Regions from separate parts of the Halomonas sp. HNIBRBA4712 genome, predicted to be linked through region 1. Evidence: predicted binding sites of a transcription regulator. Region 1 holds the regulator's gene; the other holds the start of a gene.
The links. The regulator sigma-54, encoded in region 1, starts transcription at its own class of promoters, with help from an activator protein. The targets are predictions, from matches to a motif close to TGGCACNNNNNTTGCTNT.

Region 2: a site for sigma-54 is predicted at 2,245-2,262, ahead of ACGK9R_RS11735 (P-II family nitrogen regulator). Genes of this name have one in related genera too.

What each region holds. Positions count from the first base shown of each region.
Region 1 covers NZ_JBIFXR010000002.1:467,313-471,521, reverse strand. Annotated here, with positions in the region: gene rapZ (RNase adapter RapZ) at 1-834, opposite strand, end outside; gene ACGK9R_RS06620 (PTS sugar transporter subunit IIA) at 879-1,349, opposite strand; gene hpf (ribosome hibernation-promoting factor, HPF/YfiA family) at 1,354-1,662, opposite strand; gene ACGK9R_RS06610 (RNA polymerase factor sigma-54) at 1,743-3,158, opposite strand; gene lptB (LPS export ABC transporter ATP-binding protein) at 3,264-4,013, opposite strand; gene lptA (lipopolysaccharide transport periplasmic protein LptA) at 4,024-4,209, opposite strand, start outside.
Region 2 covers NZ_JBIFXR010000005.1:185,055-189,263, forward strand. Annotated here, with positions in the region: gene glnK (P-II family nitrogen regulator) at 37-375, opposite strand; gene ACGK9R_RS11730 (ammonium transporter) at 542-1,789, opposite strand; gene ACGK9R_RS11735 (P-II family nitrogen regulator) at 1,847-2,185, opposite strand; gene ACGK9R_RS11740 (accessory factor UbiK family protein) at 2,528-2,938, shown strand; gene ACGK9R_RS11745 (TonB-dependent receptor) at 3,123-4,209, shown strand, end outside.

The sequences.
Region 1 (4,209 bases):
AACCTGAACGTGAGCCCGGCGCTTTTGCAGCTGGCGGGCGAGCTGCTCGACCATATAGACCGAGCGGTGCTGGCCGCCGGTGCAGCCGATGGCAACGGTCATGTAGCTTCGCTGGCTCTGCTGGTAGGCGGGCAGCCACTTCTCGAGCCAGTCGGTGATGTCCTGGCCCATTTCATCGACCACCGGATAGCCCTTCAGAAAAGCGATGATCTCTTCGTCGCGCCCTGTGTAGGGGCGTAGCGTCGGGTCCCAGTAGGGGTTGGGCAGGCAGCGAATATCGAACACGATATCGGCATCGAGCGGCACGCCGCGCTTATAGCCGAAGGACTCCAGCGTCAGCGTCAGCTGGCTCTGGCGCTCGTGGCCGAGCTGGTCGGTGATACGTCGGCGCAGATCGTGCACCGTGAGCCGCGAGGTGTCGATCCTCAGATCCGCCAGTTCGCGAATGCCGAACAGCGTTTCTTCTTCCTTGGCGATCGCTTCCTCGAGCGTCATGTTGCTGTCGCGGGTCAGCGGGTGGCGCCGCCGCGTGGCCGAGTAGCGCTCGAGCAGCGTCCGCGCATCGGTGGTCAGATAGATCACCTGCACCCGCGTGGTGCCAGCCTTCAAATCCTGAAGCAGTGCGGGAAAGCGCTCGAGTGCCGTGGGCAGGTTGCGAGCGTCGATGCTGACCGCCAGGTGGGTACGCTCGCCCTGCTGGCCAAGTTCCTCGACCAGCGAGCCCAGAAGCATCGCCGGCAAATTGTCGATGGCGTAGTAGCCGAGATCCTCGAGCGCCTGAAGCGCAATGGATTTCCCCGACCCGGAGCGGCCGCTGATGATCACCAGTTGCATCGAATGCCTCTTCGGTCAATGGGGCAGGAGAGCGTCGAGCCGGCTTAGCTTGCGGCGTGTTCGCGAATTCGCGCGGTGACAAGCTCGAGAAGCTCGCGCTGGCTTTCGCATTTGCGAAACTGGGCGCGGGTTCCGGCGTCATTCATGATAGTGGCGACCTGACCCAAAAGCGCAAGATGAGTGTCGTCCGCCTCTTCCGGCACCAGCAGTACGAACACGAGATCCACCGGGTCGCCGTCGATGGCGTCGAAGTCGACCGGCTCGGCGAGCTTTAGAAAGCCCGCGATCGGCGCACTGCAGTGTGGGCTTCGGGCGTGGGGGATGGCCACGCCGTTGCCGATGCCGGTGCTGCCAAGACGCTCGCGGCCAATCAGCCGGCTGAAGACTTCCTGGCTGTCGAGGCTGGGCGTATTCTGGGCGATGAAAGTGCTGAAGAACTCCAGCACGCGTTTTTTGCTGCCCCCGGGGACGTCGAACAGCACGCGTTCCGGGGGGAGTATGCTTTCCAGGGTCATTGGTTCAACGCACGCCGGCGCCCTGGGCGCGGGCCTGTGCTTTTTCCTTGTGTTTTACCAGTTGGCGGTCGAGCTTGTCGGCAAGCGCGTCGATGGCGGCATACATGTCGTTGTCCTGAGCTTCAGCGTGAAGATCGGCCCCGGCGGCGTGGAGCGTGCAAGCGGCCTGCTGACGCTCTTTTTCGATCGACAGCGTCACCTGAACGGTGGTGATGTTGTCGTAGTGGCGCTCGATACGCTCGAGCTTTTCGTTGACGTAGTCACGCAAGGCGTCGGTCAGTTCCAGGTGATGGCCCGTAATGTTCACTTGCATTGGCGTGCTCCTTTAGCCAGGACTGTACTTCGATTGTAACCCTTTTTCCGCCATTGCAAAGCCCCGGCGACAAGTTTCGCCTAGCGCAGGCGCCGGCGCTCGCTGGAAGAGGGAATGCCCATCGCTTCGCGGTATTTGGCCACGGTGCGCCTGGCAACGTTAATGCCGCTTTTTTCGAGCAGCGACACCAGGTGGCTGTCCGACAGGGGTTTGCCCGGCGTTTCATCCTGAATCATCTTCTTGAGCCGAGCGCGGATCGCGGTGCTCGAGTGGCTGTCACCGCCGTCCTGGCCGCTCACCTGGCTTGAGAAGAAGTACTTGAGCTCGAACACGCCGCGGGGGGTGTGGATGTATTTCTGCGTCGTGACCCGCGAGATCGTCGACTCGTGCATCTCCACCGCCTCGGCGATATCGGCCAGTATCAAGGGTTTCATCGCCTCTTCACCCTGCTCGAGAAAGCCGATCTGGCGGGTGATGATCTCACGGCCGACGCGCAACAGCGTGTCGTTACGGCTCGACAGGCTCTTGATCAGCCAGCGCGCCTCCTGCAGGTGCTCTTTTAGAAACTGATTGTCCTGGCTCTTGTCGGCGCGCTTGATGAGGCTGGCGTAATCCGGCTGCACGCGAAGCCTGGGCAGGGCCTCCGGGTTGAGCTCCAGGTGCCAGCCCTCCTGGTCGTGGCGCACCACCAGGTCCGGCGTGATATAGCTCTGGTGCGTGGCGCCAAAGGCACTGCCCGGACGCGGGTCGAGGCTTCGAATCAGCCCGATGACCTCGTCGAGCTGCTCGTCATCGAGGCTCAGGCGGCGCTTTAGAAGGCGCAGGTCGTTCTTGCCCAGCGCCTCGAGAAACTGGCGCACCAGGCGTTTGGCCTGCATAAGCAGCGGGGTGTCGTCGGGGAGCGTTGCGAGCTGTAGCATCAGGCACTCGCGCAAGTCGCGGGCGAAGACGCCGGTGGGTTCGAACTGCTGCATGCGCAGCAGGGTGTTTTCCACTTCCCGCTGGCTCAAGCCGTCAAGGCCCTGCGCCTTGAGCCCTTCACGAATGTCGTTGAGCGGCTGGGTCAGGTAGCCGTTGGCATCCAGCGCGTCGATCAGGCTCTCGGCGATGGCATAGTCGCGCGGGGTGACGTCGGTCATCGCCAGCTGCCATAGGAGATGGCCCTGCAGGCTCTGGCCCGCCGCCTGGCGCTCGAAATCCGGGCCCTCGGAAGAGGCGCCGGCACCGGCCATGTCCTGGTAAGTGTCGGACCACTCACTGTCCGTCGAAAGCTCCGTGGGGATGTGCTCTTCCCACTCGGTTTCCGCGGTTTCGACCGTGCGTTCCTCGCCGAACTCGTCCTCCTGCTCCAGCAGTGGGTTGGCGTCGAGCGCCTGCTGAATCTCCTGACGCAGATCCAGCGTCGAGAGTTGCAGCAGGGCAATGGCCTGCTGCAGTTGCGGTGTCATGGTCAGCTGCGTGCCTACCCGCAGCTGCAAGGAAGCTTTCATGACCATCGAAGAACCACTCGTTACGGGTAAAGCTCCACACTAGAGCGAGTGGCGTTAAGACGCAAGTGCAATAAATATGCCAGTAAACGGAACTTTATGTTTGACACCGGGTTAGAGGCGAAAGTCCGCGCCCAGATAGACCTCGCGCACTTTTTGGTTGTTGAGAATGGCATCGGCGTTGCCGCTGGCGATGATGTGGCCGTCGCCAACGATGTAGGCGATATCACAGATGTCCAGGGTTTCACGCACGTTGTGGTCGGTGATCAGCACGCCGATGTGGCGCGCCTTGAGCGCGAGGATGATCGATTTGATTTCGCCCACCGAGATCGGATCGACCCCGGCGAAGGGTTCGTCGAGCAGAATGAAGGCCGGGTCGGTGGCGAGCGACCGGGCGATCTCCACCCGCCTACGCTCGCCGCCGGAGAGGCTCATGCCGAGGTTGTCGCGAATATGGGTGATATGAAAATCTTCCAGTAGCTGCTCCAGGCGCTCCTGGCGGGCGTGCCGGTCGAGATCCTTGCGCGTTTCCAGAATCGCCAGAATGTTGTCGGCCACCGAAAGCTTGCGAAAGATCGATGCTTCCTGGGGCAGGTAGCCAATCCCGGCGTTGGCGCGCTCGTGCATCGGCGCCTTCGATAAATCCAGCGCGTCGATGCCGACCGAGCCGGCGTCGGCCTTGACCAGCCCTACGATCATGTAAAACGACGTGGTCTTGCCCGCGCCGTTGGGGCCCAGAAGTCCGACGACGCTGCCCTGTTCGATTTCAAGGTTGATGTCTTTCACCACCCGGCGGCGTTTGTAGCTCTTGGCCAGATGGCGGGCGTGAAGCGTCTTTACCGCCTCGGATGTAGTGCTCGACACGGTGGCTCTCCTATTGTGCGGGCTGCAGCGTCATGCGGATACGCTGGTTGTCGCTGCCGCTAACGTCGGAGCGCGCCTGCACCACTTCGCGGTCGATGAAGTACTCGAGCCGCCCGCCGCGAAAGCGGTCGCTTCGCTGGGTGAGCTCGGCCTGGTCGATCAACTCGACCCGGCGCTCGCTGACGTGATAGATGAT
Region 2 (4,209 bases), on a different contig from region 1:
TTACTACTCACGATTCACGACTTACCCTTCACACACTTAAACCGCATCCTTACCGGTTTCGCCGGTGCGGATACGGATCACCTGCTCAAGCGGCATGACGAAGATCTTGCCGTCGCCGATCTTGCCGGTGTTGGCAACCTGGGTGATCGCTTCGATCACCTGCTCGACCAGCTCGTCATCCACGGCCACTTCGAGCTTCACCTTGGGCAGAAAGTCGACCACGTACTCGGCGCCGCGGTAGAGCTCGGTGTGCCCCTTCTGTCGGCCAAAGCCCTTTACTTCCGTCACGGTAATCCCTTGTACACCGATATCCGAGAGCGATTCGCGTACGTCATCAAGCTTGAACGGCTTGATAATGGCTGATATGAGCTTCATGGTGACATCCTCTCGCTGGGTGGCCGATTATGGGTCGGGCGACATCGCGTTCGCGTCTTCGCCCCCTGCCATCAGCATACACCGCGAACGCCAGAGAATAAAAAGCCTCCCTGGAGGGAGGCCATGAAGAAACGGACATCGTCTTGTCATTAATCTGTAAAACGGCTTACTTCTTGACGCTGAACTCCGGGTAAGCCTCGAGGCCGCACTCGGCGATATCCACGCCTTCGTACTCTTCCTCTTCGCTGACGCGGATGCCCATGATGGCTTTCAGCACCAGCCAGACCACCAGGCTCGCTGCGAAGACCCAGACGAAGATGCCCGCGATACCGATCAGCTGCGCGCCGAAGGAGGCATCGCCGTTGGTGAACGGTACGGCCAGCACGCCCCAGATACCCACGACACCGTGCACCGAAATCGCACCCACCGGGTCATCGAGCTTCAGCTTGTCCAGCGTGACGATGGCCGCGACCACGATCACCCCACCGATGGCGCCAATGATCGCCGCACCCAGCGCGGTGGGCGAAAGCGGATCAGCGGTAATAGCGACGAGCCCGGCCAGCGCGCCGTTGAGCGCCATGGTCAAATCCGCTTTGCGGAACCACAGCTTGGCCAATACCAGCGCGGCGATGACACCGGCGGCGGCGGCGGCGTTGGTGTTGACGAACACCTGGGCGACGTTGTTGGCCGAGGCCACGTCGGACAGTTTGAGTTCGGAGCCGCCGTTGAAGCCGAACCAGCCCATCCACAGGATGAAGGTACCGAGCGTTGCCAGCGGCATGTTCGCGCCGGGAATGGCGTGGATAGCGCCGTCCTTGCCGTACTTGCCCTTACGCGGGCCGAGGATCAGCACGCCAGCGAGTGCAGCGGCCGCACCGGCCATATGTACGATGCCGGAACCGGCGTAGTCGGAGTAGCCGACTGCATCCAGCCAGCCGCCGCCCCAGGTCCAGTAGCCGGATACCGGGTAGATGAAGCCGGTCATCACCACGGCGAAGGCCAGAAATGCCCAGAGCTTCATGCGCTCGGCCACGGCACCCGAAACGATCGACATGGCGGTCGCCACGAACACCACCTGGAAGAAGAAGTCGGCACGCATGGCGTAATAAGGCGCGTCTTCACCGCCGCCCAGCGCCGCCTCCACGCTGTTTTCCGCCCCGATCAGAAAGCCCAGGCTCGGCAAAAAGCCGCCTTCGGAGCTTGAGTACATGATGTAGTAACCCACCAGCAGATACATGGTGCAGGCAATAGCGAACAGCGAGATGTTCTTGGTCAGAATTTCCGCGGTGTTCTTCCCGCGCACCATGCCCGCCTCGAGCATCGAGAAGCCGGCGGCCATCCACATGACCAGCGCCCCGCAAATCAAAAAGTAGAAGGTATCGAGCGCGTAGCTCAGATCGGTTACCTCGTTCATGAATCGTTCCCCATGTACTTAAATGTTATATCGAGCCCAAAAACGCATCGCCACCGATTAAACGGCGTCGGCGCCGCGCTCGCCGGTACGAATACGGATGACGTCCTCGAGTGGCGTGACGAACACCTTGCCGTCGCCGATCTTGCCGCTGTTCGCCGCACTACAGATGGCATCGAGCACGCTGTCCAGGCGCGAATCGTCCACCGCGACTTCCACCTTCACCTTGGGCAGAAAATCGACCACGTACTCGGCGCCGCGGTAGAGTTCGGTGTGCCCTTTCTGGCGGCCAAAACCCTTGACCTCGGTAACCGTGATTCCCTGCACGCCGTTGTCCGCCAGTGCTTCACGGACATCGTCGAGCTTGAACGGCTTGATGATAGCGGTGATGAGTTTCATCCCGGATCTCCCTGCTGATGGATAGCGGCGCGCCGCCGAAAATGATGCAATGCCTCGATAATGCGCATACCGTGCCAGTGATTAAAATTAGTTAAAAAATCATTACCTTAAGCTTACATATTCAAGGCATGGCTCTAACGATTACGCGCCATCACGGTGCAGTGAAAGCTCACCGCACTGTTAAAGTGCGAATCAAAAATCGACTTGCATTGTTTTGATGCAGCGTCATCGAGAACCGTAAAAAGCGCTAACGAACGATCCGGAAACATGCGCATTGAGCATTCGTTGCGTATCCTTACGCCAGAGCCGTTCACATTTATGCGTTCCTATCAGGAGAGAGTCATGGCGACCCAAGACCGCATCAGCCGCCTCGCCCAACAGATTGGCGATCGTTTGCAAAACGCCTCGCACGCGCCGGAGGACATTCAAAAAGGCGTGCAGCAGGTCATGCGCGGCGCGTTTGATCGCATGGAGCTGGTCTCTCGCGAGGATTTCGACATTCTGATGGATGTCCTCCAGCGCACCCGGTCCCGGGTCGAAGCGCTGGAGCGCCAGGTGGCGAAGCTGGAGGCCTCGATCGACGCAAGCCAGGCCGACCCGACCACGCCCCTGGAAGCCGAAGCGCAAACCACCCCAACACCGAAAGAGCCGGCCAAAAAGACGCCCAAGCCGCGCGCCGCGACTACCAAGGCGACCAAAAGCGGCGCAGATTCGAAGGATGCCACGGGCTCGGTCGACGACCTGGGCGAGTAGTCACCACGCGCTGGAACGCGTTGACATTCAACGCGCCGTGCAAGGCTTTTTTGGCCGCGCGGCACGCTTGAAAACCTGCCCGGGTGATCTTCGATTGAATCAACAAATGAGAAAAACTATCATTGCTTTTCTCAACGCCACCCATTGGCGTTTGATTCAATAACAACCGGATTCGGGATCACCCATGACACGCCCTGTATTATTGAGCGCCGCTTTTCTGAGCGGCGCTTTCCCTCTGCTATCGCTTGCACAATCCCAGCCCAACGACGCGGCTCAGGTCGACCAGGACACCCTGGTCGTGGTCGGCTCGCGCACGCCCACCCAAATCAGCCAGATTCCCGGCGCGGTGCACGTGGTCGAAGGCGAGGAGCTCACCCAGCAGATCAATGCGGGCAGCGATTTGAAAACGGCGCTGGGCCGGCTGGTGCCGGGGCTCGATTTTGGCCCCCAAGGGCGCACCAATGCGGGGCAAAATATGCGCGGGCGCAGCGTGCAGGTGCTCATCGACGGCGTCTCGCTGAATAATTCGCGGGGGCTATCGCGCCAGTTCGATGCCATCGACCCGTTCAACATCGCGCGTGTCGAAGTGCTCTCGGGTACCACCAGCCTCTACGGCGGCGGCGCCACCGGCGGGCTGATCAACATCATCACCAGGCAGGGCAAGCCCGGCCGCCCCCGGTTCGAAACCCAGGCGAGTGTGACCACCGGCTTCAACAGCAGCCACGATCTGGACCGGCGGCTCTCCCAGTCCGCCAGCGGTGGAAGCGATACCGTATACGGGCGCATCGGTGTCTCGCTCAACGAAAACGGCCGCCAGTACGACGCCAGCGGCGACGAGATCTTCCCCGATATCGCCCAGAGCGACCTGCAGGGCAACCGCAGCCTCGACATACTCGGCAACCTGAACATCGAGCTCACCGACGAGCAGACGCTCCAGCTCACCGGCCAGCTCTACGACTCCGGCAAGGAGAACGACCGCGGCGTTTTCTACCCGAACATCGCCGCCGCCGCGCCGAACCTGGACAACGCCGATATTCGTAGCGGCTTTACCGCCGACCGCGAGCCGCGCACCGACCGCAAGATGATCAGCGCCAGCTACCACCACGCCGATCTGCTCAATCAGGATTTCTACCTGCAGGCGTTTCACCGCGAGGAGGAGTCGAGCTTCCACCCCTTCCCCTACCGCGCCCAGGGGGGAGGCTACTACTTTGCCGCCTCTCAGCAGAACACCACGCTGAGCGGTTTGAAGGGGCTTTTCTCGGCGGACCTGA